One region of the Bacillus sp. ISL-75 genome, then DNA from elsewhere that is predicted to be linked to it. Evidence: predicted binding sites of a transcription regulator. Region 1 holds the regulator's gene; the other holds the start of a gene.

Region 1 (16,734 bases):
TCCGTTACACTCGTGCATAAAGGAAATATCATGAAATTCACTGAGGGCGCGTTTAAAAACTGGGGTTATGAGCTTGCTGAGAAGGAATTCGGCGATAAAGTATTTACATGGATACAGTATGACCGCATTAAAGCGGAACAAGGTTCTGAAGCTGCTAATAAGGCTCAAGCTGATGCAGAAGCTTCAGGCAAAATCATCGTAAAAGATGCTATTGCAGATATCTTCTTACAGCAAATCCTTACACGTCCACGTGAGTTTGATGTGGTTGCAACAATGAACTTGAACGGAGATTTCATTTCTGATGCACTTGCAGCGCAAGTAGGCGGTATTGGTATTGCACCAGGCGCCAACATCAACTATGAAACAGGACATGCCATTTTTGAAGCAACACATGGTACTGCCCCTAAGTATGCGGGACTTGATAAAGTAAACCCTTCTTCTGTCATTTTATCAGGTGTGTTATTACTTGAGCACTTAGGCTGGAATGAAGCGGCTACAATGGTTATTAAATCTGTTGAAAAAACAATTGCTTCTAAAGTTGTAACTTATGATTTTGCTCGTTTAATGGACGGAGCAACTGAAGTAAAAACTTCTGAATTCGGTGACGAGCTAATTAAGAACATGGAATAAGAATGGAAAGTGAAGAGCAGATGCGGGCTGTTAATAAAAATAGCCCCTTCTGCCTTTTCTAGATTTAAGTGCAACATTAAAAAGTTCAAGGGGGAGAATTAAAATGTCATTAAAACGTAAAAAGGTATCTGTTATCGGCGGCGGATTTACAGGAGCAACCACTGCATTTTTACTGGCACAAAAGGAACTTGGCGATGTAGTTCTAGTTGATATCCCACAAATGGAAAACCCAACAAAAGGTAAAGCGTTAGATATGCTTGAAGCGAGTCCAGTACAAGGCTTTGATTCTAATATTACAGGTACTTCAAATTATGAAGATACTCGTGATTCTGATATTGTTGTTATCACTGCTGGTATTGCCCGCAAACCTGGAATGAGCCGCGATGATTTAGTCCAGACAAACCAAAAGGTAATGAGAAGTGTTACACAGGAGATTGTAAAGTATTCTCCAAACTGTACGATTCTTGTTCTAACCAACCCAGTAGATGCAATGACATATACTGTATTTAAAGAATCAGGATTCCCTAAAAACCGTGTAATTGGTCAATCCGGGGTTCTAGATAGTGCTCGTTTCCGCACATTTGTTGCTCAAGAATTAAATCTTTCTGTTAAAGACATTACGGGATTTGTATTGGGTGGACATGGAGATGACATGGTTCCGCTTGTACGCTACTCCTATGCTGGTGGTATTCCATTAGAAACATTAATTCCTAAAGACCGCCTAGAAGCAATTGTAGAACGCACAAGAAAAGGCGGCGGTGAAATTGTAAACCTTCTAGGTAATGGAAGTGCTTATTATGCGCCTGCAGCTTCTTTAGTAGAAATGTGTGAAGCAATCCTTAAAGATCAACGTCGAGTGATTCCTTCAATTGCTTATCTTGAAGGGGAATTTGGTTACGATGGCATTTACCTCGGAGTACCAACGATCCTTGGTGCAAATGGTATTGAAAAAGTAATTGAGCTTGAGTTAACTGCTGACGAAAAAGCTGCATTAGATAAATCAGCAGAATCCGTTCGCAATGTAATGCAAGTGTTAGCATAAAAAATTATAATAGAGAAATTCGGGGCTGCAAGGGTTTCCCCGAATTTCTTTGCATTCAAATGAAATCGCTTACAACAGAGGTGGAGTTATATGCTTTTAGGTAAAAAAAGAAAGTTAGGTAGAAGGATTGAAGAAATTACTGTCGGTGAAAAATTGTCTATGTCTGAAAAGATAGAAGACAAGGATATCCTCCTTTATTTAGGTTTAACAGACGATGCTAACCCTCTCTATATTCAACATGATTATGCTTCACAGACTCCTTTTGATAAACCAATCGTTCCTAGTATTATGCTTACGGGAATGATAACCTCTGCCATCTCAAAATATTTACCCGGTCCTGGGAGCCATATCTTAAGCCAAGATATTGAGTTTCCTAAGCCGGTATATCATTATGGAACCGTCGAGTTTTTGTTTGAAGTGATTGAGGTTGTAAGAGATGAGCATACCATAGTGATCAGTGTCATTGGAATGAATGAAAAAAATGAAACTGTCATACTGGGAAGGGTTAAAGTTTGTCCTCCACATCGTTTGGAGGAAATACATGGGAAGACGTTGGATAATTTTTAATAAAATTGATAAGGTTCCAGTATTTTTACTGAAATGATGCTGGAAAACTGGATCACTAAGTAATATCTGTGTTCAATAGTGGTCCATGAGGACAAAAAATGTTTGGAAAGAGCTAAAGTTGTCCTCATGAGGAGTTCATGAGGACAAAAAATGTTTGGTAAGAGCTAAAATTGTCCTCATGAGGGGTTCATGAGGACAAAAAATGTAAGAGAAGAGTTAAAGTTGTCCTCATGAGTTGTCATTAATTAAAAAAACATAACCCTAAAGAAAAACTAGTGGGTCTTTCGCTTACATTCAATTATCTACATAGTAAGAAAACCTCCCTTGCCCCATTCTTTTATAATATTTTGTTAATATTCTATTGATTTTCTTTTTAGAAACAACCTCCCCACACCAATCATAAACACAATTGGTGGTAATCTTCATTTCCGGAAATAGTAGTTTAATTTCCTCCACGCTGCGCAAAACAGCCGACTCTATCCCTTCTTGGAGCCCACATTGGTTACACGCTAAATGATTTCCATTTACAAAAAGTGAAAATGAATTACATTTCGCACAAGTAAACCCCATTCTTAGATGCTCATACTTATATGGTGGTAGCCTCCTATAAGGTGATTCAACTTGATGTAAGGAAATAAGCTTGTCAGCGAGCTTATTATGCCGACTAGTTAGTTTGGAGGTCTGCATATCTAATTTTTTCATGAATCGATTTAGTTGTGAATGATAAACAATGGGTTCGTTCAGGGGTGCTTGATATAATGTAAACTCGGGGTTAATAAACACAACGGTTCCCTCAATGGGGATATTATATCCTAGATTTTGCAGTAACTGGCGGAGCATGAATTTGGTGCGTTTCAATTGGTCTAGTGGATTTTTATAATCTTTACCGGAAATCCTCTCAAGCCTGTCAAGTTTGAAAATGAAGTCGCTTTCATAATTTTTTACCTCAAAAGGGTAAATCGTTTCTTGAAATATAATAGTGGTATCAATTTGGAATTTAGAATTGTTAACCTCAAGCAGCAGATCGTTTAAAATAAAGCACTCACATTGAAGTTTCTCTGTTAATAAATCAAACTGAACTTCACCTTCAAAGCCTTTTTCCTTGTTTTTATAATGCAACTGCTCCTCGGTTGTTAAATTCATTCGTTTATTCAAAATTCTTAGGATTAATAATTCTCCTGTTTCAAAACGTGGTTTGTACGCCATATTCCACTCCCTTTCATAGTTAATTTTATTAAAAAATATGGCGAAATTTGGCACCAAAAATGGATATTTTGTTAATTATTTAAAAAAAATTCAAACTCATTACGATGGCTATGTGCACACTCTTTTGAATGTTAAAGTTTTGTAAAACTAGATTATATGTAATGTTTATTATTATAATGGAGGTAACTTATTTAGTGGGGGATATTATGAAAAATAAAATACTTGTTGTCGATGATGAACAGTCAATTGTTACTTTGCTTCAATATAATTTGGAGCAGGCCGGGTATGAAGTGATTACAGCAATGGATGGTGAAGAGGGGAAACATCTTGCAGAGACACAAGACCCTGATATCATTGTTTTAGATCTCATGTTACCGAAGTTGGATGGAATGGAAGTATGTAAGCAGCTCCGTCAAAAGAGTATAATGACCCCAATTTTAATGTTAACTGCAAAAGATGATGAGCTTGATAAAATATTAGGTTTAGAGCTTGGGGCAGATGATTATATGGTTAAACCCTTTAGTCCACGAGAAGTGATCGCCCGCGTGAAAGCAATTCTTAGGAGGACACAAGCCCAAACGGAGGCAATTGACGCAAGTGAAAAAGAGACGGGGCAACTAGTGATCGCTAGTTTAAGAATCGATCCTGAAAAATATGAGGCTTATTTTAACGACCAACTTTTGGAGTTAACCTTAAAGGAATTTGAATTACTTCTTTATCTCGCGCAAAATAAAGGCCGCGTCTTGACGCGTGATCAATTACTTAGTGCTGTTTGGAATTATGACTTTGCTGGGGATACTAGAATTGTGGATGTACATATATCACATTTAAGAGAAAAAGTTGAAGTGGATACAAAAAAGCCGGCCTATATCAAAACATTACGTGGCCTGGGCTATAAATTGGAGGAGCCGAAAGGAGAATGACCAAATACCGAAAAGGTCTGCTAATTACACTAATCTTATTAATTATGGCGGTTTTAGTTGGATTAGGAATATTGCTTGGCCAATTTTTTAAAAGTTATTACATAGAGTCCCTAAATGAACATTTTAAAGTAGAAATCTTGTGGGTCCTTTCCATCTGTCTAGGGATTGCAATAATAATTATTATTTTTCTATCCATTAGAATTACCTCAAAGTATACAAAACCAATTGAAGCTGCCACAAATGTAGCAATTGAACTGGCAAACGGAAACTACCGGGCACGAACAAAAGTAGATCGATTGGATGAAACCGGCTTGCTTGGGTCATCGATCAATATGCTGGCCGAAAACCTCCAAGAACTTGTTAAAGCACAAGAAATGCAACAGGACCGGTTAAGTGCTTTAATTGAAAATATGGGAGCAGGATTAGTCTTAATAGACAGTCGCGGTTACATTAATCTCATTAATAAAGGGTTTATTGATATTTTTCAGGTGAATCCAAGTGATTATTTAAATAAACTCTACTATGAAGTGATTGAATATGAAGAAATTTGTCATTTAGTAGCAGAGGTTTTTCGGACTGAAAAGAAGGTTAGTGAACAATTACTTGTGCCTTTTTTGATCGAACGAAGGTATTTTGTTGTGTATGGTGTCCCGATAATCGGAACAAATAATGTTTGGAAAGGGGTACTGCTTGTTTTTCATGATATCACCGAAATAAAAAAACTCGAGCAAATGCGGAAGGATTTTGTCGCCAATGTTTCGCATGAATTAAAAACCCCAGTAACTTCTATTAAAGGATTTACTGAAACATTGCTGGACGGTGCTATGAACAATAAAGAAACATTAGAAGCGTTTCTTTCGATCATTTTAAAAGAGAGTGATCGCCTGCAAACACTTATACAAGACCTGTTAGAGCTTTCAAAAATAGAGCAGCAAGGCTTCAGATTAAACATTCAAGAAATAGATTTGTATATGTTATTAAAAGAAGTAATCACGATTCTTACAGGAAAAGCAGAAGCAAAGAATATCAAACTTGAACTTTACAGCAAGCAAAATCAAGTGTTAATCAATGGCGATTCGGACCGTTTAAAACAAGTATTTATCAATTTAATCGGCAACGCAATTAACTATACCCAGCAAGAAGGGGAAGTAAAAATTATCCTTCTTGAACATGGTGAGAACGTACGGATCCATGTGAAAGACTCAGGGGTAGGAATTAGTAAAGAAGAGATTCCACGTATTTTTGAACGATTTTACCGTGTGGACCGTGCCAGAAGTCGTAACTCGGGTGGGACAGGCCTTGGATTAGCAATCGTAAAACACTTAATAGAAGCGCATCATGGTAACATTAGTGTCAGAAGTAATTTGGGTGAAGGAAGCGACTTTATTATTGAACTACATAAATATTCGATATGATTTTCGGAAGGTGGATATAAATGGAAAAAAAGAAACTTGTCCTGATTGACGGTAATAGTATTGCTTACCGAGCATTTTTTGCATTACCCCTGCTTAATAACGATAAAGGAATCCACACGAATGCGGTATATGGCTTTACGATGATGTTGATGAAAATTCTTGAAGATGAAAAGCCAACACATATACTTGTCGCATTTGATGCTGGAAAAACTACTTTTCGCCATAAAACCTTTAGTGAGTATAAAGGTGGAAGGCAAAAAACCCCACCCGAACTATCCGAACAATTTCCGTTTATCCGTGATCTTCTTGATGCTTATGGGATTTCCAGATATGAGCTTGAAAATTATGAGGCCGATGATATCATTGGTACCCTTTCATTAACTGCAGAAAAGGATGGGTACGAAGTAAAAGTGATTTCAGGAGACAAAGATTTAACCCAACTCTCTTCCGCCACTACAACCGTCGGAATTACTCGAAAGGGTATTACGGATATTGAAGAATATACCCCTGATCATGTAGCCGAAAAATATGGACTTACACCAGAACAAATCATTGATATGAAAGGGTTAATGGGGGACCCTTCCGATAATATTCCTGGTGTTCCTGGGGTAGGTGAGAAGACAGCGATCAAATTGTTGAAGGAGTTTTCAACCCTCGAAAATTTATTAAACTCAGTTGAACAAGTAACAGGGAATAAGCTGAAAGAGAAGCTAGAAGAATTTAAGAACCAAGCATTAATGAGTAAAGAACTTGCTACGATTGAAAGACAAGCACCTGTCGAAGTTGATTTAGAAAACGTCGCATACGAAGGCTTTACGCGCGAAAAATTAGTAGCCTTATTTAAAGAATTGGGCTTTCATTCATTATTGGGCAAGCTTGGAGAAGGTCCAGACACTATTGAAGAGCAGGAACTTGAAGATATTGATTTCCAAATTCCAACTGAAATAACAGAAGAACTGTTTGCAGACACTAATTATTTTTACGTTGAAATGCTGGATGATAATTATCATTATGCAGAGATTATTGGTTTCTCTCTTGTCAATGAAATAGGACATTTCTACTTGCCAACTGACCTGGCATTACATTCAGAAGCTTTTAAAAAATGGGCGGAAGATGAGAGTAAAAAGAAAACAGTTTATGATGCCAAGCGATCTGAAGTTTCATTAAGAAGACATGATATTCATCTAAAAGGGGCCAATTTTGATATTCTAATGGCTTCCTATATCATAAATCCTTCAGAAAACATTGAAGACCTCGCTGCAATAACGAAAAGATTCGATCTACATAATATTCAATCTGATGAATCGTTTTATGGGAAAGGGGCGAAACGAAAGGTCCCTGAAGTGTCTAAGCTCGCAGAACATCTAGTCCGGAAAAGCCTTGCAATGTCTGATATTAAAGAAAAACTAGAAGATGAATTAAGAAAAAATGAACAATATGAATTATTTACTGAGCTTGAAATGCCTTTATCGCTGATTTTGGCTGATATGGAATCGTGCGGGATCAAGGTGGAACAGGAACGCCTTCAGACAATGGGTAAGGAGCTAAATGATAGACTCGTCGAGATTGAAGAGAAGATTTGTGAATTAGCAGGTGAAAAGTTTAATATCAACTCACCGAAACAACTTGGTGTAATTTTATTTGAAAAATTAAACCTTCCTTCGTTTAAGAAAACGAAAACAGGTCATTCAACTTCAGCAGATGTATTGGAAAAATTAGCAGAAGACCATGAAATCATCGAGCATATTCTTCTATACAGACAATTAGGTAAGCTTCAATCCACCTATATAGAAGGATTACTAAAGGTTATTAATCCTAAAACGGGAAAAGTCCATACCAGGTATCAACAAACTTTAACTGCGACTGGCAGATTAAGTTCAATTGATCCTAATTTGCAAAATATACCGATTCGCCTTGAAGAGGGACGTAAAATCCGCCAAGCCTTTGTTCCATCAGAGGAAGGCTGGATCATTTTTGCAGCCGACTATTCGCAGATCGAACTGCGTGTTCTTGCTGATATTGCTGGTGATGAAAAGCTGATTCAGGCCTTCAAAGAGGATATGGATATTCATACAAAAACAGCAATGGAAGTTTTTCATGTCAATAAGGATGAGGTAACTTCCAATATGAGGCGTCAGGCCAAGGCTGTTAACTTTGGAATTGTTTATGGAATCAGTGATTATGGTCTGTCCCAATCCTTAGGAATTACAAGGAAAGAAGCTGGTCAATTCATTAATCGTTATCTAGATACCTATCCAGGTGTCAAAGAATACATGGATGATATTATTCACTCGGCAAAACAAAAAGGCTATGTCTCCACTTTGATGCAGCGAAGAAGATACCTTCCTGAAATTACAGCTCGTAATTTTAACATCAGAAGCTTTGCAGAAAGGACAGCCATGAATACTCCAATTCAGGGCAGTGCCGCTGATATCATAAAAAAAGCAATGATTGATATGGACGATGCTTTAAAGGACAAGGGTTTAAAGACGCGCCTCTTACTTCAAGTGCACGATGAATTGATATTTGAAGCACCTGAGGACGAATTGGAAATTTTAAAGAAGTTAGTCCCAGACGTGATGGAAAATGCCCTCGAATTGAAGGTGCCGTTGAAAGTTGACTATGCCTATGGACCAACATGGTTTGACGCCAAATAAAAGGGGGACCCCTCAGCAATGCCGGAGCTTCCAGAAGTAGAAACCGTAAGGAAAACGTTAAAAAAATTAGTTGTCAATAAAACCATCAAAGATATCTCCGTCTTTTGGCCAAAAATCATTAAAAGCCCACTTGAAGTGGAACAATTTGTCGATGCTTTAGCAGGGGAGACCATTGTTGATGTAGGCAGAAGAGGGAAATTTTTAATCATTTATACGGATCATTTCGCGTTAGTATCGCATTTGAGAATGGAAGGGAAGTACGGGCTTTATCCTAAGGAAGAACCCTATGATAAACATACACATGTACTCTTTCACTTTACAGATGGAACAGAATTAAGGTATAGGGACGTTCGGAAATTTGGAACGATGCACTTATACAAAAAAGGGGACGAATTCTTAACGGAACCGCTCATAGGGCTTGGTCCTGAACCTTTTTCAGAGGAATTTACGGTAGAGTACTTGACTAAGAAGGTTGAAAAAACGAATCGAAAAATTAAAACAGCCCTATTGGACCAAAAATTTTTTGTGGGGCTCGGTAATATCTATGTGGATGAGGCACTTTTTCGGGCAGGTATACACCCAGAACGTATTGCTAACACATTAAATAAAAATGAACTTGCCCTTCTTCACCGTGAAATTGTTGCGACCTTAAGCGAAGCCGTCAAAAAGGGCGGAAGTACGATCCGCTCATATGTTAACTCCCAAGGGGAAATAGGTATGTTTCAGCTTGAACTATACGCTTATGGTCGTAAAGGGGAAGAGTGTAAACGATGTGGAACACCTTTAGAAAAAACGACCGTAGGGGGCAGAGGGACCCATTACTGCCCGCATTGCCAAAAGATATAAGTGGGAAAAAAAGTAAAAAAAGTGAGAATTGAATAATATTAACCTTTGATAGGCTCCTGCCATATACTATCGTAATGATTTTGGAGGAAGGAGCCCTAGACATCATGGTTCAGTTGTTCTCACTTCTCATACTTGCTTTTGCTCTCAGCCTTGATAGCTTTAGCGTGGGTTTTACCTATGGACTAAGGAAAATGGTCATGCCGATCCGATCAGTGATTATTATTGCAAGTTGCTCGGCTATTTCTTTAATGATTGCCGTGTCAATTGGGCATGGACTTGAAAAAGTTCTATCTCCAAGTATTACGGCAAGCCTAGGGGGAATCATTCTAATTGCTCTTGGTGCATGGGTTTTGTTTCAATTTTTCAAACCAGAAAAAGAAAAAGACGTACTAGAACATGAAAAAACAATCGTAAATTTTGAAATTAAATCCCTAGGATTAGCCATCAACATCTTGAAAAAGCCGATGTCGGCTGACTTTGACCAATCGGGTACGATTACGGGGATCGAAGCTTTAATGTTAGGCTTTGCCTTGTCACTGGATGCCTTTGGAGCCGGGATTGGTGCAGCGATGCTTGGTTTCTCTCCCTTTTATTTAGCATTTACAGTCGCGATTATGAGCTCGTTATTTGTTCTATTAGGGATAAAAAGCGGAACTTTTTTTCATAAGTTTGATTGGATCCAAAAGTTCACGTTTTTGCCAGGGATTTTATTAATCATAATTGGAATATGGAAGTTATGAATCTAGAAAGGAAAAGACTATGTCATTAGTTATCGGTTTAACAGGCGGAATCGCCAGTGGAAAAAGCACAGTCTCAAACTTTTTCAAAGAAATGGATGTCACTGTAGTCGATGCTGATATAGAATCACGCCTAGCGGTAATGAAAGGTGAATCCGCTTATTTTAAGATTATTGAAGAGTTTGGCCGTGATATTTTATTGGAAGATGGTGAAATTGACAGGCAAAAGCTTGGCGCAATTATTTTCCATCACGCTGAAAAACGGCAAATTTTAAACGAAATCGTACACCCTGAGGTTAGAAAAAGAATGAGGGACCAAGTCGATCAGGCAATAAAAAACAGTGAAGAAGTGGTTGTTCTTGATATCCCTTTATTATTTGAAAGTAAACTTACGTATATGGTGGATAAAACGTTACTTGTTTATGTTGACGATGAAACACAATTAAAAAGATTAATCGAGAGAAATAATCTATCAGTTGAGGATGCCGAAGCAAGGATTCGTTCTCAGATGTCCCTGTCTGAAAAAATAAAGCTCGCAGATGCTGTAATTGATAATAATGGTTCGATCGCAGATACAAAAAAACAACTTCTTGAAATTTTAGCCCAGTTTGGCATCGATATAAATAATCTTAAGTAATGGGAGAGAAGGGCAACCTTCTCTTTTTTTCTGTTTCTAAGTTGCCTGAATTGTAAAACATTTTAAAAATCCGCAGATTATTCATCACAATTAAACCTAAATATGTTATACTAATTACAAGATATAAGTATTAAGTATGACATTAATACAAAAAGGGGATGTAAAATGAAGACGAGAGTTGCAATAAACGGATTTGGGAGAATTGGCAGGATGGTTTTTAGAAAAGCGATCCTTGAAAATAAGCTTGAGGTTGTTGCCATAAATGCAAGTTATCCAGCGGAAACATTAGCACATTTACTTAAATATGATACAAATCATGGACCATTTCAGGGAGAAGTTATCCCATTAGATGATGAGTTAATCGTCAATGGCAAAAGAATTAAACTATTAAGCAGTCGTAATCCAGAGGAGCTTCCCTGGAGAGAGTTTGGTATTGATATTGTTATAGAGGCGACAGGAAAGTTTAATGCTCGTGAAGCGGCGGCACTGCACTTAGAAGCAGGAGCCAGGAAAGTGATCTTAACTGCACCAGGGAAAAATGAGGATGTTACAATTGTAATGGGTGTTAATGAAGAAATGCTTGATATCGGTCATCATGACATTATCTCAAATGCATCATGTACCACCAACTGCCTTGCACCTGTTGCAAAGGTGTTAGATGAAAAATTTGGCATTGAAAGCGGATTAATGACAACGATTCATGCCTATACAAATGATCAAAAAAATATCGATAACCCTCATAAAGATTTACGAAGGGCTCGTGCATGTGGACAATCTATCATTCCAACAACAACAGGAGCGGCCAAGGCAATTTCACTTGTGTTACCGCACTTAAAAGGTAAATTACATGGGATGTCACTTCGTGTGCCAACACCAAACGTTTCACTTGTTGACTTAGTAGTTGATCTTAATCAAGATGTGACCCTTGATGATGTCAATAACGCATTTATTGAAGCGGCAAATGGCCCATTAAAAGGCATTTTGGATTTGACGATGGAACCATTAGTATCCGTTGACTTTAATACCAATGAACATTCTGCCATCATTGATGGTCTTTCCACAATGGTGATGGGAACAAGAAAAGTAAAGGTTTTAGCATGGTATGATAATGAGTGGGGGTATTCTTCACGTGTCGTGGATCTCACCATGTATGTTGCAGAGGAAATAGCAAAATCATCACAAATAAAGGTCGGATAAAATGCTGTCGATAGACAGCATTTTTTTTGCCTTGCTTGAGCCATTTGGGTGTTTTTTGCATAAAATAGCTTTGATTTAGTGTGTTATTATTGAATGAAAAATGGAACACGCCCGTTAACCTTGTTACAAAATAAACATATAAAGTTTTTTATATTGATAGGTTGCAAAAAAAATATAAACAAAGTATACTAGTCATCGTGAACTTCTTGAAATTAGGTAGCTATTAATTACTTAAAGGGTTAGGACCTCTCTGGACTAACTTTCCCCCGTGGTAGTTACTCGGATACCGTCAATAACAGGATTTCAAGAAAGAACATAAAAGGTTAGAGGGGGAAAAATGAATATGGAAACAATGGGACGTCACGTAATCTCTGAGCTTTGGGGATGCGACTTTGAAAAATTAAATGATATGAATTTTATTGAAACAACTTTTGTTGAAGCAGCTCTTAGATCAGGTGCGGAAATCCGTGAAGTAGCATTTCATAAATTTGCCCCACAAGGTGTAAGTGGTGTGGTTATTATTTCTGAATCACATCTTACCATTCACAGCTTCCCCGAACATGGATATGCCAGCATAGATGTATACACTTGCGGAGATTTGAATCCTAATGTTGCGGCCGATTATATTGCTGAGGCATTAAATGCACAAACACGTGAAAATATTGAAATTCCGCGTGGCATGGGTCCTGTTCATGTTAAACAGGCAAAGGTTTTATAATCACTATAAAAATAATTAACGTAGAGGTGTATTTATACATACACCTCTTTTTATATTTTCTAGACTAATGTTGTACAATAAGAACAAAGCTACATCATGGGAGGAATAGTATGGCTATGTTAGGTAACCTATTTGTTCGTTTTAAAAAGCAAATTGAGACTTCAGATCAGATTAAGGATGATTCCTTAAAAACGCATTATTATAAGGCGATGTTTAATCAATTATTTGCATCTGTTGAAAAGTTATTCCATGAAGATGCTGATTGCCGGGTCACCACGGTTTCTAAAGAACATGGAGAAATTGCTGTTGAAATCAGTAAACCCATCCCCTGCTTTCTAATTGTTACAATTGTGGGAGTAAAGCCAATGGAAACAGCGGTAGACTTTAATATTTCATCTGAAAAATTTTCCTTACTCGGCACCTATCCCGATTTAAAAAAGCGGATTAATTCTTACTACGAGCGGATTAATCAATTACATACCTTTATAGGAATAAAAAACTCCTAGTACTACTACTTGTATAAAGATAGTCTTTTTTATAAGATGAAAGTAAGCGTTTTTGTTCGGGAGTAAAGTGTAGATTTGGAGTTGATTACAATGAAATGCCCATCTTGTCAAAATTATGGTACACGCGTCCTCGACTCTCGCCCAGTTGATGAAGGTCGAGCAACACGGAGACGACGCGAATGTGAAGAATGTGGGTATCGTTTTACTACGTTTGAGAAGATTGAAGAGATCCCGCTGATTGTAGTCAAGAAAGAAGGGACCCGAGAAGAGTTTAGCCGTGATAAAATATTACGTGGCTTGATTAAGGCATGTGAGAAGCGGCCGGTAGCCTTAAAGGAATTAGAAGATATAACGCATGGTGTTGAAAAGGATTTGCGGAGTCAGGGTATTTCTGAAATAAAAAGTGAAGCAATCGGTGAAATGGTCATGGACAGGCTGGCACATGTGGACGAAGTCGCCTATGTTCGGTTTGCATCCGTTTACCGTCAGTTTAAAGATATTAATGTTTTTATTGATGAATTAAAAGAATTAATCAAAAAAGAAAAATCTTAAGAGCTAAAGAGTTTTTGGCTCTTTTTGATTTTATAACAAGAAAGGTTGGAGTGATATGGCGCAGCATTGGCAGGAAATTCTCCCTATCGACCGTTATATAGTTGCGGCTGATGGGCTGCTGCATGAGTATGACCGTAAAGTGCTGACGTTTTTATATCAGCCCTTGATTGGGTCAACTTGCTTTAGTTTGTATATGACGCTCTGGGCGGAGTTAGAGGAAAATCGGCTCTGGTCTGAGTCTTCCACTCATCATTTATTGATGAATCTCTTAGAGATGAACTTAAAGGATATTTACGAAGCCAGATTGAAGCTAGAAGGAATTGGTTTATTAAAGACGCGTGTCAAAACAGATGAAGGGGGACGGTCCTTCATCTATGAACTGCATCCACCTTTAAGTCCTGAGCAATTCTTTTTAGATGGGATGCTAAATATTTATCTTTATCGAAAAATTGGAAAAAACCATTTCTCCCGTCTGAAGCGCTTTTTTAGTGATCAACAAAAGCCCAGTGAAGACGAGTATATAGATGTTACAAGAGCCTTTCAGGACGTGTTTGCATCAGGAGCCCCTGGCAGTATGCAATATATTCAAGCCCTTTCCGAAGAATTACAAGAGGAAGAAAATCAACAGTTTATCGGTCGAAATGAGCCGAGTCCGATCCAAATTGGTGTGGACACGTTTGATTTTGATTTGTTAACAGCAGGGCTGAATGAATCACTTGTTCCCAAAAAAGCGCTAACACCAAAAGTAAAAAGTGTAATTAGTAATCTTGCATTTCTGTACCAAATTGATGCAATCGAAATGAAAAATTTCATCTTGGGTGCTATTAACGAGCATGAAGAAATTGATATTGAGGACTTGAGAAAGGGGGCTCGTGATTGGTATCAATTTGTCAATTACGATCAACTTCCGAGTCTTATTAACCGAACACAACCAATTGTTCATCAAACTCAAATAACCGAACCTAAAACACAGGAAGAAAAGTTAATTCGCTCGTATGAGACGACCCCGCCACTCATCGTTTTTAAAGAAATCTCGGGCGGTGTTGAACCTTCGAATGCCAATTTGAAAACCTTAGAAGAGATCATGATTAAATATAAACTTCCCCCAGGTGTGGTAAATGTCCTAATTGAAGTGGTTATGAGAAAAACGGACATGAAATTTACAAAGGGGTTTGTCGAGTCAATCGCTAGTCATTGGGCAAGGAAACAAGTGAAAACGGTGAAGGAAGCGATGGAGCTCGCGAAGAATGAGGAACACAAGGTAACAGAAAGCAAAAAAACTACAAGATCGACTAATAAAAAACCAATTCGGACAGAGTTAATTCCTGACTGGTTTGATGAAAGTACGAAAGATGCGGGCAAAGATCCCGCGCAAGGAAATAACAGTGAAGTTGAAGCGAAAAAGCGTGCAATTGAAGAAAAGTTAAAAGCGTTTCGCAAATAGGGGGTGACCAAAATTGGAAAAAATCAATCGGACATTGAAAAAATTAGCTTCTAATGAAAACTTTCAAAAACGATACGAACAACAACGCAGGCAAGTCCTTGAAAATCCGGATATTCAAGCCTTTTTAGCACAACATCAAAATGAGATTGATCAATCTATGATTGATAAAAGCATGAGTAAACTGTACGAGTATACGAACCAAAGCAAGGAATGCCACAAATGTGAAAGTCTGGATAGCTGCATCAATTTCATGAAGGGATATCACCCAGATTTGGTATTATCCCGAAACTCCATTGATGTTGTTTATAAACGCTGTCCTCAAAAAATCATGGCAGATGAAAAAAAGAAAAATGAAAAACTAATCAAAAGTCTATATGTGCCAAGAGACATACTTAAGGCCACCTTTGAAGACTTTGAAGGAGACTCAGGCAGGCTTGATGCAGGAGATAAGGCCGCAACCTTTTTAATGAATTATGAGGCAGGTAAAAAACCAAAGGGTCTCTATCTTTACGGGAAATTCGGTGTCGGGAAGTCCTATTTATTAGGGGCAATCGCCAATGAATTGGCAAAAAAACAGATTTCTTCGATGATTGTCTATGTCCCTGAACTATTAAGGGAAATGAAAAGCTCGATTGCGGATTCGACTTTGAATGAAAAAATTGAAGCATTAAAAAGAGAACCGATTCTAATGCTTGATGATATTGGTGCAGAAGCTGTCTCGAGTTGGACAAGGGATGAAGTTTTAGGTCCAATTTTGCAGTTCCGTATGCTTGAAAGCCTGCCGACATTTTTCACCTCAAACTTTAATTTTGGGGAGCTGGAACATCATTTAACCTACAGCCAGCGGGGCGAAGAAGAGAAGATGAAAGCACGACGAATTATGGAGAGAATTCGCTCCCTGAGTGTGCCAGTGATGGTCGATGGTCCAAACAGACGGTAATAAAACGGGTTTTCCGGATTGCTGAAACAGGTCAGCAGTCTTTTTTTTGCTAATAAGAAAGTATAAACTTTCGGTGCGAAAGTTCATACTTTCTTATTTCGCATAAGTGCAACTACGACTCTGTCTTCGCCTAACGGCTCGCCAATCGTCGAGTTTTCTTTATATTTTTTTCTGTAAATAACAAAAGCAACTGTCAGCTAACTTCTATTTTAGCCAAGTCCCCCATATATATTAACAAAGATTGGCTTAAAGGGGGGATTTGGTTGGCGGAAATCATCTTCCAAAGCAAGCTGGATGCTCAAAAGTTTTATTACCACTTGCTGGAGTACTTACCAAATAATTATGATAAAGAAACTATTCTTCTAATAGAAGATCAACATATAGTAAAATTTTTAGGTAGCTTCTTATCCATTGAAATTTCTACTATGGTTAAAAATGCATTTTACGAATTTATTACGAACATAAAACGTGACGATTGGTTCAGGGAAATATTAAAAAACCGTTATTTTTATGAGGATCTAGAAGAACAACAACAAATAATGGAAATTATCTATTCCATTCTTGAAGGTCAAAGAGAAGATCTGATTGTCTTTTTGAAGGATTCAAATGAAGAGCCTAATATTAGAGCAGCCATCGAGTATATCTTTCAGGATGATATTTCTTTTTCGTTTGACTCCTTCCATAAATTTCGTTTGCGGCCATACCTCCAGTTACTGG
Region 2 (16,734 bases), on a different contig from region 1:
CGCCACTACACTGCCCTTTCGAGGAGAAATCATGGCGTCGATTCAGGATTCTATCCACTAGGCTCGTGTACGATGAAATATAATCCGAAAATCAACGAAAATGTAGCGCGTTTTAACGGATTTGCACATGTACATCCGCTGCAAGATGAAAGCTCTGTTCAAGGTGCTCTTGAACTTTTATACGATTTGCAGGAGCATTTAATCGAAATAACAGGTATGGATGAAGTGACCTTGCAACCTGCGGCAGGGGCTCATGGGGAATGGACAGGTTTAATGATGATCCGTGCTTATCATGAGGCTAACGGTGATATGAACCGTACAAAAGTAATCGTCCCTGATTCTGCTCATGGTACGAACCCAGCTTCCGCTACGATTGCTGGTCTAGAAACAATTACCGTTAAATCAAATGAACATGGTCTTGTTGACCTTGAAGATTTAAGAAGGGTTGTTGGCGAAGATACTGCTGCATTAATGTTAACCAACCCGAATACGCTTGGACTATTTGAAGAAAACATTCTTGAATTGGCTGAAATTGTCCATGAAGCCGGTGGCAAGCTTTATTATGATGGAGCAAACTTAAATGCCGTTCTTTCAAAAGCAAGACCTGGAGATATGGGATTTGATGTTGTTCACTTAAATCTTCATAAAACATTCACTGGCCCACACGGAGGCGGTGGCCCTGGTTCCGGTCCTGTCGGGGTGAAGGCAGACCTTATCCCGTTCTTACCGAAGCCGATTATCACAAAGCAAGGCGAAGAATATGTCCTTGATTATGACCGCCCGCAATCAATCGGCCGTGTGAAGCCATATTACGGAAACTTCGGAATCAATGTTCGTGCTTACACATACATCCGCTCGATGGGACCAGATGGCTTAAAAGCGGTAACAGAGTACGCTGTATTAAATGCGAACTACATGATGAGAAGACTTGCTGAATATTATGATCTACCATTTGATAGACATTGTAAGCATGAATTTGTACTCAGTGGAAGACGTCAGAAAAAATTAGGCGTTCGTACATTGGATATTGCGAAACGTCTGCTTGATTTTGGCTACCACCCACCAACCATTTACTTCCCATTAAATGTGGAAGAGTGTATTATGATTGAACCGACTGAGACCGAATCAAAAGAGACACTGGATTCGTTCATCGATATTATGATCCAAATTGCTAAAGAAGTGGAAGAAAATCCAGAAATCGTTCAAGAAGCACCACATACAACAGTGGTCGGCCGGATGGACGAAACAAAAGCAGCCCGTAAACCAGTTTTGAAATACCAAGAAGCTTAATAAATGGAAAGGTCAGATTCGAAAAATAATCTGACCTTTTATCTTGTTGGATAGGAGATTATAAAATTATTTATTGTGGACAACTTAAAATAGTTCTCTGAATCCAGCTCCAGCGCCCAGCTGCTAGTGGACTTCACTCTCCGCCCTACGATAAGTCAAGCACGAATGCGCTAACGCTCTCCGTGTTTCCTTTATCTCAGTTGGAGCGCTCCAGTCCATACACAGCTAAACGGGCGCTTGCGCCTTTTGTTCTGTAGCAGTTTTTGAAATTAAAAAGGCTCCGAATCCGGAACCTTTAATGATTTCTTATTTCTTAGTTTTTACTTTACCTGACCATTTTTTGAACCCGCCTTGTAGCTGAGTAAGGTCTCGATAGCCTTTTCGGTGTAAGAATTGGGCTGCACGTGCACTGCGCATTCCACTCTGGCAATACAAATATACTGGCATATCAGAACGAATTTCTTTCATACGCATTTTCATTTGCGACATTGGGATATTACGTGCTCCTAAAATATGGCCGCCTTCGAATTCGTTTGCTTCACGAACATCTATTAGTTGTGCCTTTCTGTACCCCGCACGGAAGTCTTCTTCTGTTACCGTTTTAACAATTCTTTTCTGATAGAAAAATGTAAAAACGGAATAAATGATAACTGCTACAATGATGATTAATAATGGATAAAGTGAACTCAATTTCTTTTTGCTCCTTTCAAGCTTTCCTGCACTAGTATTTATTATATAAGTCAATCCGATAAAGATAAAGATGAATGCAAAAAAATCTTTTGATATTGCCTAAATAATTATAGCAGAAACATCTTATTTTGAATCTATATCAGATTTTGGTAGACTTAAATACGATATAATTATAAAAAAATGAGGTTTTAGAATGAAAAAAGAAGTTTGGCGTTTTATTGATACTGGAAATAGTTCACCATCTTTTAATATGGCTTTAGATGAAGCGTTACTTGATTGGCATAGTGAAGGGAAATTTCCTCCAGTGATTCGTTTCTATGGCTGGGATCCGGCAACGCTATCAGTAGGATATTTTCAAAAAGTAGAGAAAGAAATTGATATGGAAGCAGTTAAGGCACACCAATTAGGTTTCGTAAGAAGACCTACAGGAGGACGTGGCGTTCTGCATGAGCATGAACTTACCTATAGTGTCATCGTTTCTGAAGAACATCCAGAAATGCCTAATTCTGTTACAGAGGCATACCGAGTAATTTCTGAAGGAATTTTAAAAGGTTTTCACCAGCTAGGACTTGAGGCATATTTTGCTGTTCCAAAAACAGCAGAAGAACGGGATGCATTGAAAAACCCTCGCTCTGCAGTATGCTTTGATGCTCCAAGCTGGTATGAGCTTGTGGTGGAAGGCAGGAAGGTTGCCGGCAGTGCACAAACGAGACAAAAGGGTGTAATTCTACAGCACGGCTCCATTCTGTTAGATTTAGATGAAGATAAGCTATTTAGTTTATTTAAATATCCAAGTGAGAGAGTTAAGGAACGTATGAGAAAAGCATTTAAGGATAAAGCGGTTGCTATCAACAACATTAGTCCAAGAAGAATTTCACTTGAGGAAGCAAAGGAAGCTTTTTATAAAGGCTTTGCTGAGGGTCTAAATATTGAGCTTGAAACTTATCAATTAACCGAGGAAGAACTAGCTTATGTTGAAAAGATTGCAAAAGATCGCTATGAAAGTGATGAATGGAATTATAAAAGATAATTAGAAACGGCGAATTCGCCGTCTTTTTTTGTTGCCTTAACGATTAATGTAAAGAAGCAAACCGCGAAATTTGTTGAATTTTCCTGTTTTCTGACGAAAATCTATTAAAAGCTATTGATTACTTTTAATTCTATTATTTTTTAAGTTTGACAAAATAATTATAGTTTGCTTGACATACAATATATAGTGGTGTCGAAAATATTTTCGGTACTATATATTGATATTTAGTTGATTTATTCAGGTGGGCTATGATAACCTAAAAATACAAACCAACTAGATATAGCGTAAACCTGCTAGATTTAGCACAATAGGTGGATTTTTATTTAAGAAGGAGTTGTTCTAATGTCTGTAGTTTTTAGACAAACAATGAATATTGATTTTGAAAGGTTGAATGAGGATATTCAATTATTCCCCCAGGTGCATCCAGTTACCCCAGATATGAAAATAACTCACAAGGGTGTTTCTCGTTTGGTCATGTTGGACCGCTATACCTTTAAAGATACTGCAAAAATTACTCTTACAAACGGCGACTTTGTTGTTTTAACTATTAAAGAAGATCCGAAATTTCCAGCTCGTGGTCTTGGCTATATTATGGAAATAGACTGGGAAAAGAAAAAAGCGAAAGTTTTAGTCGAAGAGGAATTCAGGGGAGTACTCGATGATCCTGAGGAAGCTAGTACTGGTGTGATAGTCAGATCCTTAGATGTAATTGAGAAGCCTTTGGAGCTCTTCTATGAGCAAATTGCGAAGCGTAATGCTACTGGTCTTGCTTCTGTTGAAAAGACGGAAGAGAAGCGAAGAGAATGGACTGAAAGGTTTTATCAAGAGCTTGTTAACATGAACTTCATTCCAGCGGGTCGCGTTCTTTACGGTGCTGGGGCAGATACTGATGTAACATACTTTAATTGCTATGTGATGCCGTTTGTTCCTGACTCACGTGAAGGTATCTCTGATCATCGTAAGCAGGTAATGGAGATTATGAGCCGAGGCGGCGGTGTTGGAACAAATGGCTCGACGCTGAGACCGAGAAATACACTGGCTAGAGGCGTCAATGGTAAATCATCTGGATCGGTTTCATGGCTGGATGATATTGCGAAATTGACTCATTTGGTTGAGCAAGGCGGATCAAGACGCGGAGCTCAGATGATCATGTTGGCAGATTGGCATCCAGACATTATTGAATTTATTATTTCTAAGATGCAAAATCCTAGAATTTTACGATTCTTGATTGAAAATACAAATGATGAAACGATTAAAAAACTTGCTAAAGATAAGTTAAAGTTCACCCCTCTAACTCTAAGAGAAACAGCAATGTACCAAGGAATTGTAAATTATAAAAACATTCCTGGGTTCGGTGGATTTGATGAAAACATCATAGCAGATGCAGAAGAGAAATTATTAACTGGCGGTAATTACACTGTCCACAATTCAGAGTTCCTTACAGGTGCGAACATCTCTGTCTGTTTAACAAAGGAATTTATGGATGCTGTAGAAACCGATAGTGACTACGAACTCCGCTTCCCGTATGTTGAACAATATGATCAAGAGGAAATGGAGATTTACAACCAAGAATGGCATAAAGTTGGTGACGTTCGCGAGTGGGAAAAACAAGGGCATAAAGTACGAGTGTACAAAAAGTTCAAAGCAAAAGAACTTTGGAACCTAATCAATATTTGCGCGACCTACTCAGCTGAACCGGGAATATTTTTTATCGATAACGCAAACGACATGACCAATGCAAAAGCATATGGACAACAAGTTGTTGCAACAAATCCATGTGGAGAGCAGCCTCTTGCACCATTTTCCGTCTGTAATCTTGCTGCAGTCAATCTCGCTGAGATGGCTGATAAGGACACAAAAACTGTTGATTTTGAAAAGCTTAAGAAAACAGTAGCTGTGGGCGTACGGATGCAGGATAATGTCATTAACGCAACCCCATACTTCCTAGAAGAAAATAAAAAACAGGCCCTTGGTGAACGACGTGTAGGGCTTGGAGTCATGGGCTTACATGACATGCTGATTTATTGTGAAACGAAGTATGGATCACCAGAAGGAAACGAACTCGTTGATCAAGTATTTGAAATAATTGCAACTACTGCATACAGAACATCAATTGAATTGGCAAAAGAGAAGGGAAGTTTCCCATTCTTAACTGGTGAAACAACATCAGAAACCAATCGATTAAGACAGGCCTTCATAAATACAGGGTTTATGAAAAAAATGCCTGAAGATGTCCGCCAATCTATTTTAGAAAGCGGAATTAGAAATTCCCATTTACTAACTGTGGCACCAACTGGATCCACAGGAACAATGGTTGGTGTCTCCACCGGACTTGAGCCTTATTTCTCATTCTCTTATTTCCGTAGCGGACGCCTCGGTAAATTTATCGAAGTTAAAGCGGATATTGTGAAAGAATACTTGGATCAGCACCCAGAAGCAGATGAAAACAATCTTCCGCACTGGTTTGTTACATCGATGGAGCTTTCAACTGAAGCCCATGCGGATGTTCAATGTGTCATCCAGCGCTGGATAGATAGTTCTATCAGTAAAACTGTCAACGCACCAAAAGGTTATAGTGTAGAGCAGGTCGAAAAAGTTTATCAGCGTTTGTACCGCGGCGGGGCAAAAGGTGGAACTGTTTATGTTGATGGGTCACGCGATTCTCAGGTACTAACACTAAAAGCTGAAGAAAACACCAATGAACAATTATCAATTTTTAATGAAAAACCGAAGCAGCATGTTGTCCTTGTTGATACAATCAGTGAACTCCGCTCAACAAGTGTAACGATCGGCTCTGAAGTCGGTAACACTTGCCCTGTCTGCCGGACTGGAAAAGTAAAAGAAATGGGTGGCTGCAATACCTGTGCAAACTGCGGCGCTCAATTAAAATGTGGTTTATAATACGTATTTATTAGAGGGGGAGAAAATCCCCCTTTTTTTGTATTATTAAGGTCAATATCCGTCCCTGAAAGTTACACTATACTGCATCATATTTAGCATATTTTGCTAATTGAAGTAGAACGAAGTCGAAATTTGTAATACAACTGTAATCTACCTGTTACGTCCATGTTACTCTTTTTTTGTATATTATGAGTAACGAAGCACGCAGGGGGATTAAACAATATGTTGAAAAAAATCATTGCAACCATGGCTATGACAATTATTCTAAGTTCATTGTTTACCACTATGGGTGATAAAGCGGAAGCGGCCTATTACCATACAAAAGCAATCTCAGTTGCAAAAGCAAATCTTGGTGTTCCATATAGATGGGGTGGATTAACACCTAAAGGATTCGACTGCTCTGGTTTGGTTAAGTATTCTTACGGTAAGGCTGGAAAAGTATTGCCACGGACGGCAGCTGATATGTACTACAAGCAAGGATATCGTGTTAGTTCTTTACAAACAGGAGACTTGATGTTCTTTGCACCGAATAAGGCAAGCAGACCTACTCACGTTGCGATTTACATTGGTGGCGGAAAAATGATTCAGGCTGCATCTTCAAAAGGAGTTTCAATCGCTTATACAAGCAATAGTTATTGGAAACCAAGATACATTGGAGCAAAACGTTTTTAATGAAAAGCTAAGCGTTTTCAATATAGTTATTGACCAAGAACATCGTTTAATGACGATGTTCTTTTTTATATATAATAAATTTTCTACTTGTCCTTGGTACTATTTATTAAAATAACCGCTTAAAGATGTAAAAACGAGTACATCTTTGGGAGTGGCTGCCATGTATATAGACGGCGTTTTTTCTGGAGGAGGAATAAAAGGGTTTGCACTTATTGGAGCCTGCGAAGAAATAGAAAGTAAAGGTTTGCGATTTGTCAGAGTGGCGGGAACGAGTGCAGGATCGATTGTTGCAGCATTGATTGCCGCTGGCTACACAAGTAAAGAAATCTTCCAATTGGTCGACGAGTTGGATCTCTCAAAAATAATGGATGCCCGCAAATCAATTATCCCATTCCCTTTTGCAAAATGGCTGTTTGTCTATTGGAAGCTAGGACTTTATAAAGGCAATGAACTTGAAAAATGGATTTGTAAGAAACTTGAAGCCAAAGGGTTAAGAACATTCGCTGATTTGCCCCCGAAGGCACTTCGAGTAATTGCATCAGACCTCTCAAATGGGCAAATGATTGTTTTACCTGATGACTTACAAAGATACGGCATTTCACCTGGTTCATTTCCAATCGCAAAAGCGATTAGAATCAGCTGCAGTATCCCATATTTTTTTGAACCTGTTAAAATGCGTACAATGGATGGAATGAACATTTTAGTTGATGGAGGGGTCCTAAGCAATTTTCCTATGTGGCTTTTTGATAAGGAAAATGCACAAAAGGTAAGACCTGTCCTCGGTATTAAATTAAGCCCAAGTGAATATGAAACTGAAAAACATAAAATAAAAAATGCGATTCAACTATTTGGAGCCCTATTTGAGACGATGAAGGATGCACACGATTCTAGGTACATTTCTAAAAAACATGTAAAGAACATTATCTTTATACCGACCGAGGGTGTGTTATCAACAGAATTCCATTTAACAGAGGAGAAGAAACATGAGTTGTTCAATCTAGGAAAAGAGAGAGCAAAACAATTTTTGAAGACATGGGGATACTAATACGGATTACAATAGGGTAAAAAGAAAATCGAGCGCCTATAGAGACGCTCGATTTTTCTTTTTACCCTTTTTGCCGTCGATAACAGTTAAGTGAGCAGGAGATTTCTTTTTTGTCTTGTTGCTCTTCTTTAATGATGCTAGCGTCCCAAGAGTGGAGGTTTTTACAGTTGAGTCTCCACCCTTTTGCAGTAATCGTTTTTTTGATTTTTTGGCGGCTTTAAGAAATGCACGCTGCTCTTTTTTCTGAGGGTTTGATTTGGAAAACTTCCGTACTAGGAAATAAACGGCTAGAACAATCAATGCGATGACAGCTATTCTCTGAATGAAACCGGCCGGATTAGCTGTAAATGAACCAACAAGGCCAAGTAAAGCAAGAATGATAAGTCCCCCAACAACAACATTAACAAATGTCCGATTTTTCAAGAAAGCCACCTCCCTAAGAGCATCTTAAGCATTTTTTTATTCTTTTAAACACGATAAAACAAGTATTTAGACAATTTCTTCGCTTTTAACCGAGTACTCAGATTCCTTTTCTCTTCTTAATAATTCGTTAAAAGAAAGTATTGCCACTTCGACTTGATCATTTTGTGGTTCCTTCGTTGTTATTAGTTGCAGCCAAAGACCAGGATAACCTAGATACTTTAAAACTGGAATATCTTTAAGTTTATTAGTTAATTGAAGGATTTCAAAAGCAATACCCAAAACCACAGGAATTAAGAGGAGACGGTCGGCCACCCGTAACCAAAGCGGAGTTGATGGTACCAGCATATAGACAAAAACACCAACAAAGACTGTAAACAGGATGAAACTACTGCCACAGCGGTAATGCAGACGGGAATGAGCCTGCACATTTTCAACGGTTAACTCAACCCCAGCTTCAAAGGTATTTATTACTTTATGTTCGGCGCCATGATATTGAAACACCCTTTTTATCAATGGAGTAAGTGAAACAAAATAAATATAGGAAATTAATAAAATTAGTTTAAAAAAACCTTCCACTAACACTTGAGCAAAATGCGATGGAAAAATTGGTTTTGTCAAAACTGCAAGGAACACAGGGATCAGTGTAAAAGCAAATTTACCAAATAAAAATGAAATAACACCAATTGCAGCAACACCAAGGTACATGGTCAATTTAGAGACTTCTTTTTCTTTTATAATTTCATCTTCTTTTGGATCCACATCAAATCTTTCCGTCGAGAAGTTTAAATGTTTCGATCCATTTGCACTCGACTCAATAATTGCGATAATCCCTCGCAGAAATGGGATTTTCTTTAGGATTGTAAAATAAGGATTTGCTTTACGAGGTAAATGAAAATATTCAACAGATTGATCCTTCCTGCGTACCGCGGTAACATAATGATGTTTTCCGCCAAACATAACACCTTCGACAACCGCTTGGCCGCCATAAACGGGTTTTTGAGAATTGGACATATACTTTACACCAACCTAATCTATAGTTGCACAACAGCTGAAAGATAAAATCTGTATGTACTTAATTCTATTCTACTAGAAAAACAAAAAAACCTCTAGGAATGACATAATATTTCCAATTAAAAAGTTTTTTTATATGTAAGGGATTGAATACCAAAGGACATAATAAGAAATGGAATTTATAATGGCCTTTTGTTGTCCCAATTATAGGACAGCATATCAAGTATATATAACAGTAAAAAGGGCACTTCCCGAATAAACAGAAAGTAAACGGAGGTTGTTACAATGGCGATTGAGAAGAAACTAGGAAATTATCCTAAGCCCATGTCCTTTTCGGTAATGGTATTTTGGACGGGTTTATTTGGAGGTCTGTTTTGGGGATTGATTGGCTGCATAGCGTCCTACTTAAGTTTTACAGAAATTCGTCCCAATGTCATTCTAGAGCCATGGGCACTAGGGCATTGGAAATACGAATGGCTGGGGACCGTCATTTCCATTATTTTAATTGGAATATGTTCCGTGATAGCAGCATTTATTTACTATGCAGTGCTGAGGAAATTCACAGGGTTTTGGTTTGGACTTGGCTATGGAATTGTATTGTTTTTGGTGGTGTTCTTTATTCTAAATCCACTATTTCCAGGTATTAAACCATTTTTTGATCTAAAAAGAGATACGATCATTACATCCGTTTGTATTTATATCGTATATGGAATCTTTATTGGATATTCCATAAATTATGAGTATCAAAATAATAACGAGCAAGTGAAAGAGGAGTCCTCCTAAGTTACGATTAGTCGGATGAAGTAGGTTATGATAAAATATTTTTGTCCTCATATGGATTTGAAAAGGAGAGTGGAGAGCAATGGAAAAAATAGAAAAACTAAGATCTAATTTTTCAACACTTGGAATTGATGGAATTTTGATCACTAGCTCATATAATCGTCGCTATATTTCAAACTTTACTGGCTCTGCCGGTGTAGTTTTAATTAGTGCGGAAAAAACTTTGTTTCTTACGGATTTCCGCTATATTGAACAAGCGACAAAACAATGCCAAGGTTTCGAGATTATAAAAATAACCGGAACGATTCCTGAAGAAGTTGCACAACAAGTGAAGAACCTTGGAATTCAAAAGCTGGGATTTGAAGAGGATTTTCTAAGCTACTCCTCCTTTAAATTATATGATAAAGAAGTTGACGCTGAACTAGTTCCGTTTTCTGGTGTAATCGAAAAGTTACGCTTGATAAAGACTGATGCAGAGATTAAGATATTAAAGGTAGCAGCTGATATTGCTGATGCTGCATTTAAACATATTTTAGACTTCATTGGTCCAGGAAAAACGGAATTAGAAGTATCTAATGAGTTAGAGTTCTTTATGAGGAGAGCTGGTGCCACTTCCTCTTCATTTGATACAATCGTTGCTTCTGGTCATCGCTCAGCACTTCCACATGGTGTTGCTAGCGATAAGGTCATTGAAGCAGGGGATATTGTAACAATGGATTACGGCTGTTACTACAATGGATATGTTTCTGATATTACGCGGACTATTGCGATTGGAGAGCCAGACGCAAAGCTTAAAGAAATTTATGAAGTTGTACTTGAAGCCCAATTACTTGGAATGGCTGGAATCAAACCAGGTTTGACAGGGAAGCAAGCAGATGCAATAACACGAGACTACATAAAAGAAAAAGGTTATGGTGAATACTTTGGTCATTCAACAGGGCACGGTATCGGACTTGAGATCCATGAAGGCCCTGGTCTATCGATGAAGTCTGATGTAATATTAGAACCTGGAATGGTAGTAACATGTGAGCCAGGTATCTATATCCCAGGACTCGGCGGCGTTCGGATTGAAGATGATACATTGATTACAAAGGACCATAACGAAGCACTCACACATTCTACAAAAGAACTAATTATACTGTAATGATTTTTAGGAGGATCTTAATATGATATCTGTAAATGATTTTAAAACAGGATTAACAATTGAAGTGGATGGCGGCCTATGGCGTGTCCTTGATTTCCAACACGTAAAGCCAGGTAAAGGAGCAGCCTTTGTTCGTTCCAAGCTTCGTAACCTTCGTAATGGAGCAATTCAAGAAAAAACATTCCGTGCAGGTGAAAAAGTAGAGAAAGCTCAAATCGATAACCGTAAAATGCAATATCTTTATGCAAGCGGTGATAATCATGTATTTATGGATATGGAATCTTACGAGCAGGTAGAACTTCCTGCTTCAAGCATTGAGTATGAATTAAAGTTTTTGAAAGAAAATATGGAAGTACAAATTATGATGTTTAATTATGAAACTCTTGGAGTAGAATTACCAAACAATGTAATTTTAGAGGTTGCTGAAACAGAACCGGGTATTAAGGGGGATACGTCTTCTGGCGGTACCAAGTCAGCTACCCTTGAAACAGGTCTTTCTGTTCAGGTTCCTTTCTTCATCAATCAAGGGGATAAGTTAATTATCAATACGACTGATGGATCATACGTGTCACGTGCATAATCAGTTCAAAGCCTTAGTCCGAAAATTGTCGGATTAAGGCTTTTTTTAACAATTCTTAATGAAAACTGCTTATATCCCCCTAACGGTCTGCTTAAAAACTTCACTAAATAGTAAGAATTAGTTACTTATTGACTAATTTATTTTTGATAAACTGAAATAGTAAAAAAATAAAATGGAAGGGGTGCTACAGAAAATGAAACGAATTACATCTCTCTTGTTCCTTGGGATTTTGTTTGCAATTATAGCCGCTGGCTGCAGTTCTAAACTTAATGATCAAAGTTGGAAACTTGATAAAAAACATTCGCCATTACCTGATTTTGTTCTGAATACATCTGAAAAAATTAATGAAACTTATGTTATGGCTGCAACTTATCCTGAAGTCGTAGCATCTGTTCCTTGCTATTGTGGATGTGTTGTCGAAGGACATAAGAGCAATCTAGATTGCTTTGTCAAACAAGTTGGTGAAGACAATGCTGTAACAGAATGGGATTCTCACGGAATATCTTGCGACACCTGCATTGATATTGCTCGAGATGCGGTTGAAATGCATCTTAGTGGAAAAAATACGAATAAAATATATCAATTAATCACAGAAAAATATAAAGATATTGGGGAGCCAACCCCAACACCTGAACCTAATTAAGGGGTAACCCATGAAGAAAATACTAATCGGATTTTACATTTTGATTATTATTGGAATTATTGTCTGTTTAAGTAATAGCCATATTTTTGATAGCAAGAAATCAGAAGCAATTGCTGCAGGTGAAAAGATATATAACAAAAATTGTATATTTTGTCACGGCGAAACAGGAAAAGGAGAAGGCTCAAAAACGGGGACGGCTTTAAATAGCCAGAATTTTTTAAGCTCCGTATCCGATAAAGACCTGTATAATTATGTGAAATATGGAAGAGAAGGCACAGTCATGCCTGCTTACGGTCCTCGAATGTCAGATAAGGATTTAAAAAATCTTGTTGCTTTTATAAGAGACTGGCAAACAGAAGAAATCGAGTTTGATGTGCCAAAAACGATATCAGGTAATCCTGAAAATGGAAAAGCACAATATAATTTATATTGTCTCAATTGTCATGGTGAAGCAGGGACAGGTAAGGATAAAATGGGAACCGCTCTCTCTAATCGACAATACCTGAAATATACAACTGATAAGCAAATATGGATTAATGCAGCCTACGGTCGTGAAGAAACTAGAATGGGTCCTTCATTAAAGGGGCTTGAAGGCGCACGCCAGCTCAAAAAAAAGGATATTACTGATATTGTCACCTATATCCGATCTTTGGAGAAAAAATAAACTGAATACAGCATAAAAGACCTGAATCCATTACAAGAGGATACAGGTTTTTTTTGCCCATTTTTAATTTGTGAACATTTTGTGGTGGTTTTTTGTCGAAACCGCAACGATTTTTATCCTTTAACAAAATGTTCAAGAGTGAATCAACAAATAAGGATTGATAAAGATTATATTTATTTCAAAGAGGACTATAGTGAAAAATAGTACTTTCTAGTGATAAGTTTTTTAAGTCAAGGAGGATTAAGATGCTTAAAAATAAGTTGTTGGCATTATTCGTAATCGTATCATTTTTAACGAATTTCATCATCCCGAAGGCTAGTGCAGAAACAGCCTTTCAGGCAGAAAAATTTCCTTTTAAGGAAATGCAGATTCAGGTAATGCCAGAGTTTGATTATCCCGAAGGGTGGTCGCGAGATATTCCCTCTCTACTAGTGGGCCAGTACGGAACAATTACCAATAAAAGTGGTCAAGATTATGATGGGAAGATTGAGATTCCCGTTCCAGCAATGGAAAAAGGCTTTGAAGCCTTCTTGGTAGCAGAATTCCCAGAAAAAAATAAGCCTGAAGTACAGCGTCCCTATGATGTCGATAAAGAAAATGGGATCATTACTTGGAAACCAGCTAAAGCAATTAAGAATAACGAAACCTACGAATTTGTCATTGAGTACTATACAAAGTCAATTGACGTGAAGGACAACAAGAGCTTTACATATGAACTTAAAAATAAAGCTGATATCGAGCTGTTAGATGTTATCTTTTATGCTCCAATGGATGCAAAGGAAATAAAAATTGAGCCAAAAGCAGCAAATAATTCGAAAAATGAATATGGGGAAGAGCTCTATTACTATCAATACAAAAATGTAAAGGCAGATGCTGGCTTGAAATACTCTTTCTCATATAAGAAAGATGGTACTGAATCAACAATGGAGGCGATTAATAAAAAGCAGCCACCAAATGATGAAAACCATAGTGGTGTAACTGCAACAGACCAAGTTGTGAAAAACGGGGGAACCACTAATTCATCAAAACGTCCAATTATCGGGCTAGGTGGTGCATCGATCATCGGTATTGCAATCATCATTGCCGGACTCTTTGTTTTCATTGGCTTAAAAGGAAATAAACAATCAGCATCTAAGGCAGCCAGTCAAAATAAAAAACAAACGAAGAAGCCTTCTCCAACGGTTAAAAAAGACAACAAAACAGCGAATTCTGAAGAAAAGAAGGAACTGCGCAAAAAACTTTTAACTGGAAAGATAGACCAAGAAATGTACGAAGAAGAAATGAAAAAATTAATCTAATGAGGTGAAAAGAATGAAAAAAAATACGATTATCATGCTTGGTGGGTTTATTATTGCAGGCGCTATTGTATTCCTTCTGATGGCAGCAACTCCTGGTTCAAGTGGTGTTGAGTTAACGATGAAAGAGCTCTTGGCTACTCAAGATCAACATAAAGATGATTTTGTAACTGTAGAAGGATTACTTATTGAAGATTCAATTAAATGGAATCCAGACAAAATTGAGTTGAAGTTTGATGTTAAAGATAACGACGGAAATGTAATGCATGTTATTCATAATGGTACCAAACCAGATAACTTTGCAGAAGGTGTCATTACTATTCTCCAAGGGGCTCCGACCAAAAAGAATACATTTGTGGCAGAGACAGTTAAAACTAGATGTCCTTCTAAGTATGAAGGAAAAGATATCAAAAATTATAATCCAGAGACACATAAAGATAAGTTAAATAAAACACCGAATGAAAAATAACAGGCTAACTTAAGAAGGTGACGAAATGTATTTATTTGCCAACGCAACGATTTATATAGGCTTAGCCATCGCAATTTATTCACTCCTCATTATCACGTTGGGGATTAGCACGAAAAATCAAAAGTTTATTAACAGTGGTAAAGGTGGATTGATTGCATTATTAGTATGTTCATCACTTGCAATGCTTTCATTGTTCTACCTATTAGCAACCTCTCAATTTCAATACGAATATGTTCATGATTACACAAGCAGTGAACTACCGATTATCTATAAACTTACCGCACTATGGGCGGGTAATGCAGGCTCGTTGTTATTGTGGACATTCTTCTTGACTCTTTATACTTGTATGATTGCTTTCTCACGGAAGTTAAAAGGAAACCCGATGATTCCATACATATCGGCCATCTTACTTGCAAATGCGGTTTTCTTCTTTTTTATTTTAGGTTTTGTTGCAAAACCTTTCCTTCTATTAAATGAGATTCCAATAGAAGGAAAAGGATTAAATCCAATGCTTCAAAATCCAGGAATGATCATTCATCCTGTCACACTTTACCTTGGCTATGTAGGTCTTGCCATTCCATTTGCTTTTGCGATGGCAGCATTGATCTTGAAAAATGTCGATGATTTCTGGATTAAAATGACTAGACGTTGGACAATTATTGCCTGGTTATTTTTAAGTCTTGGAAATATCTTTGGTGGTCAATGGGCATATGTTGAACTTGGCTGGGGCGGTTACTGGGCATGGGATCCAGTTGAAAATGCATCCTTTATGCCATGGTTAACAGCAACGGCCTTCTTACATTCCGTTATGATTCAAGAACGGAAAAACATGTTAAAAATTTGGAATATCAGCTTAATCATTGTCTCCTATGCACTTACCCTATTTGGTACATTCTTAGTGCGAAGCGGCGTACTGACATCTGTTCATGCCTTTGCAAATTCAAACCTGGGATTATACTTCTTAATCTTCATGGGTGTGGCAGTCATCGGAGCACTATATGTGTTAATGAGCCGTTACAACCTGCTGAAACGCAGTGCAGGGGAATTTAATTCCTTTGTTTCTAAAGAGAGCAGCTTCCTAGTAAATAATTTATTACTTGTCGGAGCAGCCTTTGCCGTATTTTGGGGCACGATTTTCCCATTAGTATCGGAAGCAGTACGTGGTACAAAAGTAACGGTTGGTCTGCCATTTTTTAATAAAGTGGAAGCACCAATTCTATTATCAATGATGTTTGTCATGGCAGTTTGTCCCATGCTTGCTTGGCAAAAATCTACCGTGAAAAATCTTAAGAAAAACTTCATGATTCCAGCTATCCTCGCTGTTCTTGGCATGATTTTGATGGTAGTGTTAGGAATTCAAAAAGCATGGGCAGTCATTGGTTATGGAGTAATCATTCTATTATTAATTACCCACTTCTTAGAGTTTTATAGAGGTGTAAAAGCTAGAAGAAAGATGACTAAAGAAACACCAATAGTGGCGCTGTACCGCTTGATGATTCGAAATCGCCGCAGGTATGGTGGATACATCGTTCACCTTGGTATTGCCTTCATTACGATGGGGATTATTGGTTCACAGAATTATGATTTACAAACAATGAAAACAGTCGATTTAGGGCAGTCAATTGAATTAAAGGATTATCGTATCAACTACGACCGGCTTGATCAGAAGAAAGAAGGCATTAATGATATCGTCTATGCCGATGTAACCGTTTTTAGAAATGGTAAAAAGCTAGGCACTTACCAGCCGGAAAAGGTATTTTACGGTAACTGGGAACAGCCTTCTTCCGAAGTGGCGATTATATCTTCGCTTAAGGAAGACATATACATCGTGTTAAGTGCCTGGGAAGATGATGGAAAAGCTACATTTGTTGTAAAGATTAATCCAATGATGAACTGGTTATGGATTGGTTCATTCATGATTGTTATTGGCGCTCTGTTCGCCGTTTGGAATGGAAAATATGGAAATGTCACTCCGAGATACACAGGAGTACGCAGAGAGGTGTCTTAATATGAAAAACAAAATTTATATTGGCCTTCTCATAATAGCGTTCATCTTTCAAGGATCATTCCTTCGCGTTGAAGCAGCAAAACAGATTG

What was found. Region 1 encodes NrdR, which represses ribonucleotide reductase genes. Its sites were predicted from a motif close to AACACNATATATNGTGTT; they were not measured.
Region 2: J7E63_RS06355 (vitamin B12-dependent ribonucleotide reductase) is a predicted target of NrdR. The motif match lies at 3,184-3,201, and genes of this name have one in related genera.

What each region holds. Positions count from the first base shown of each region.
Region 1 is NZ_JAGGQX010000019.1:42,501-59,234, forward strand. It holds gene icd (NADP-dependent isocitrate dehydrogenase) at 1-630, shown strand, start outside; gene mdh (malate dehydrogenase) at 734-1,672, shown strand; gene J7E63_RS08450 (MaoC/PaaZ C-terminal domain-containing protein) at 1,763-2,239, shown strand; gene J7E63_RS08455 (nuclease-related domain-containing protein) at 2,534-3,445, opposite strand; gene J7E63_RS08460 (response regulator transcription factor) at 3,652-4,368, shown strand; gene pnpS (two-component system histidine kinase PnpS) at 4,365-5,783, shown strand; gene polA (DNA polymerase I) at 5,804-8,440, shown strand; gene mutM (DNA-formamidopyrimidine glycosylase) at 8,459-9,286, shown strand; gene ytaF (sporulation membrane protein YtaF) at 9,391-10,026, shown strand; gene coaE (dephospho-CoA kinase) at 10,046-10,660, shown strand; gene J7E63_RS08490 (glyceraldehyde-3-phosphate dehydrogenase) at 10,826-11,857, shown strand; gene speD (adenosylmethionine decarboxylase) at 12,201-12,575, shown strand; gene J7E63_RS08500 (hypothetical protein) at 12,686-13,081, shown strand; gene nrdR (transcriptional regulator NrdR) at 13,172-13,633, shown strand; gene J7E63_RS08510 (replication initiation and membrane attachment family protein) at 13,689-15,077, shown strand; gene dnaI (primosomal protein DnaI) at 15,091-16,017, shown strand; gene ytxC (sporulation protein YtxC) at 16,281-16,734, shown strand, end outside.
Region 2 is NZ_JAGGQX010000014.1:45,533-62,266, forward strand. It holds gene gcvPB (aminomethyl-transferring glycine dehydrogenase subunit GcvPB) at 1-1,290, shown strand, start outside; gene J7E63_RS06345 (rhodanese-like domain-containing protein) at 1,597-1,980, opposite strand; gene J7E63_RS06350 (lipoate--protein ligase family protein) at 2,174-3,010, shown strand; gene J7E63_RS06355 (vitamin B12-dependent ribonucleotide reductase) at 3,353-5,911, shown strand; gene J7E63_RS06360 (C40 family peptidase) at 6,134-6,583, shown strand; gene J7E63_RS06365 (patatin-like phospholipase family protein) at 6,744-7,628, shown strand; gene J7E63_RS06370 (SA1362 family protein) at 7,665-8,060, opposite strand; gene J7E63_RS06375 (DUF1385 domain-containing protein) at 8,118-9,062, opposite strand; gene J7E63_RS06380 (YqhR family membrane protein) at 9,348-9,845, shown strand; gene J7E63_RS06385 (M24 family metallopeptidase) at 9,925-10,986, shown strand; gene efp (elongation factor P) at 11,009-11,566, shown strand; gene J7E63_RS06395 (PCYCGC domain-containing protein) at 11,760-12,209, shown strand; gene J7E63_RS06400 (c-type cytochrome) at 12,220-12,873, shown strand; gene J7E63_RS06405 (hypothetical protein) at 13,119-14,171, shown strand; gene J7E63_RS06410 (cytochrome c maturation protein CcmE) at 14,185-14,637, shown strand; gene J7E63_RS06415 (heme lyase CcmF/NrfE family subunit) at 14,663-16,645, shown strand; gene J7E63_RS06420 (cytochrome c-type biogenesis protein CcmH) at 16,647-16,734, shown strand, end outside.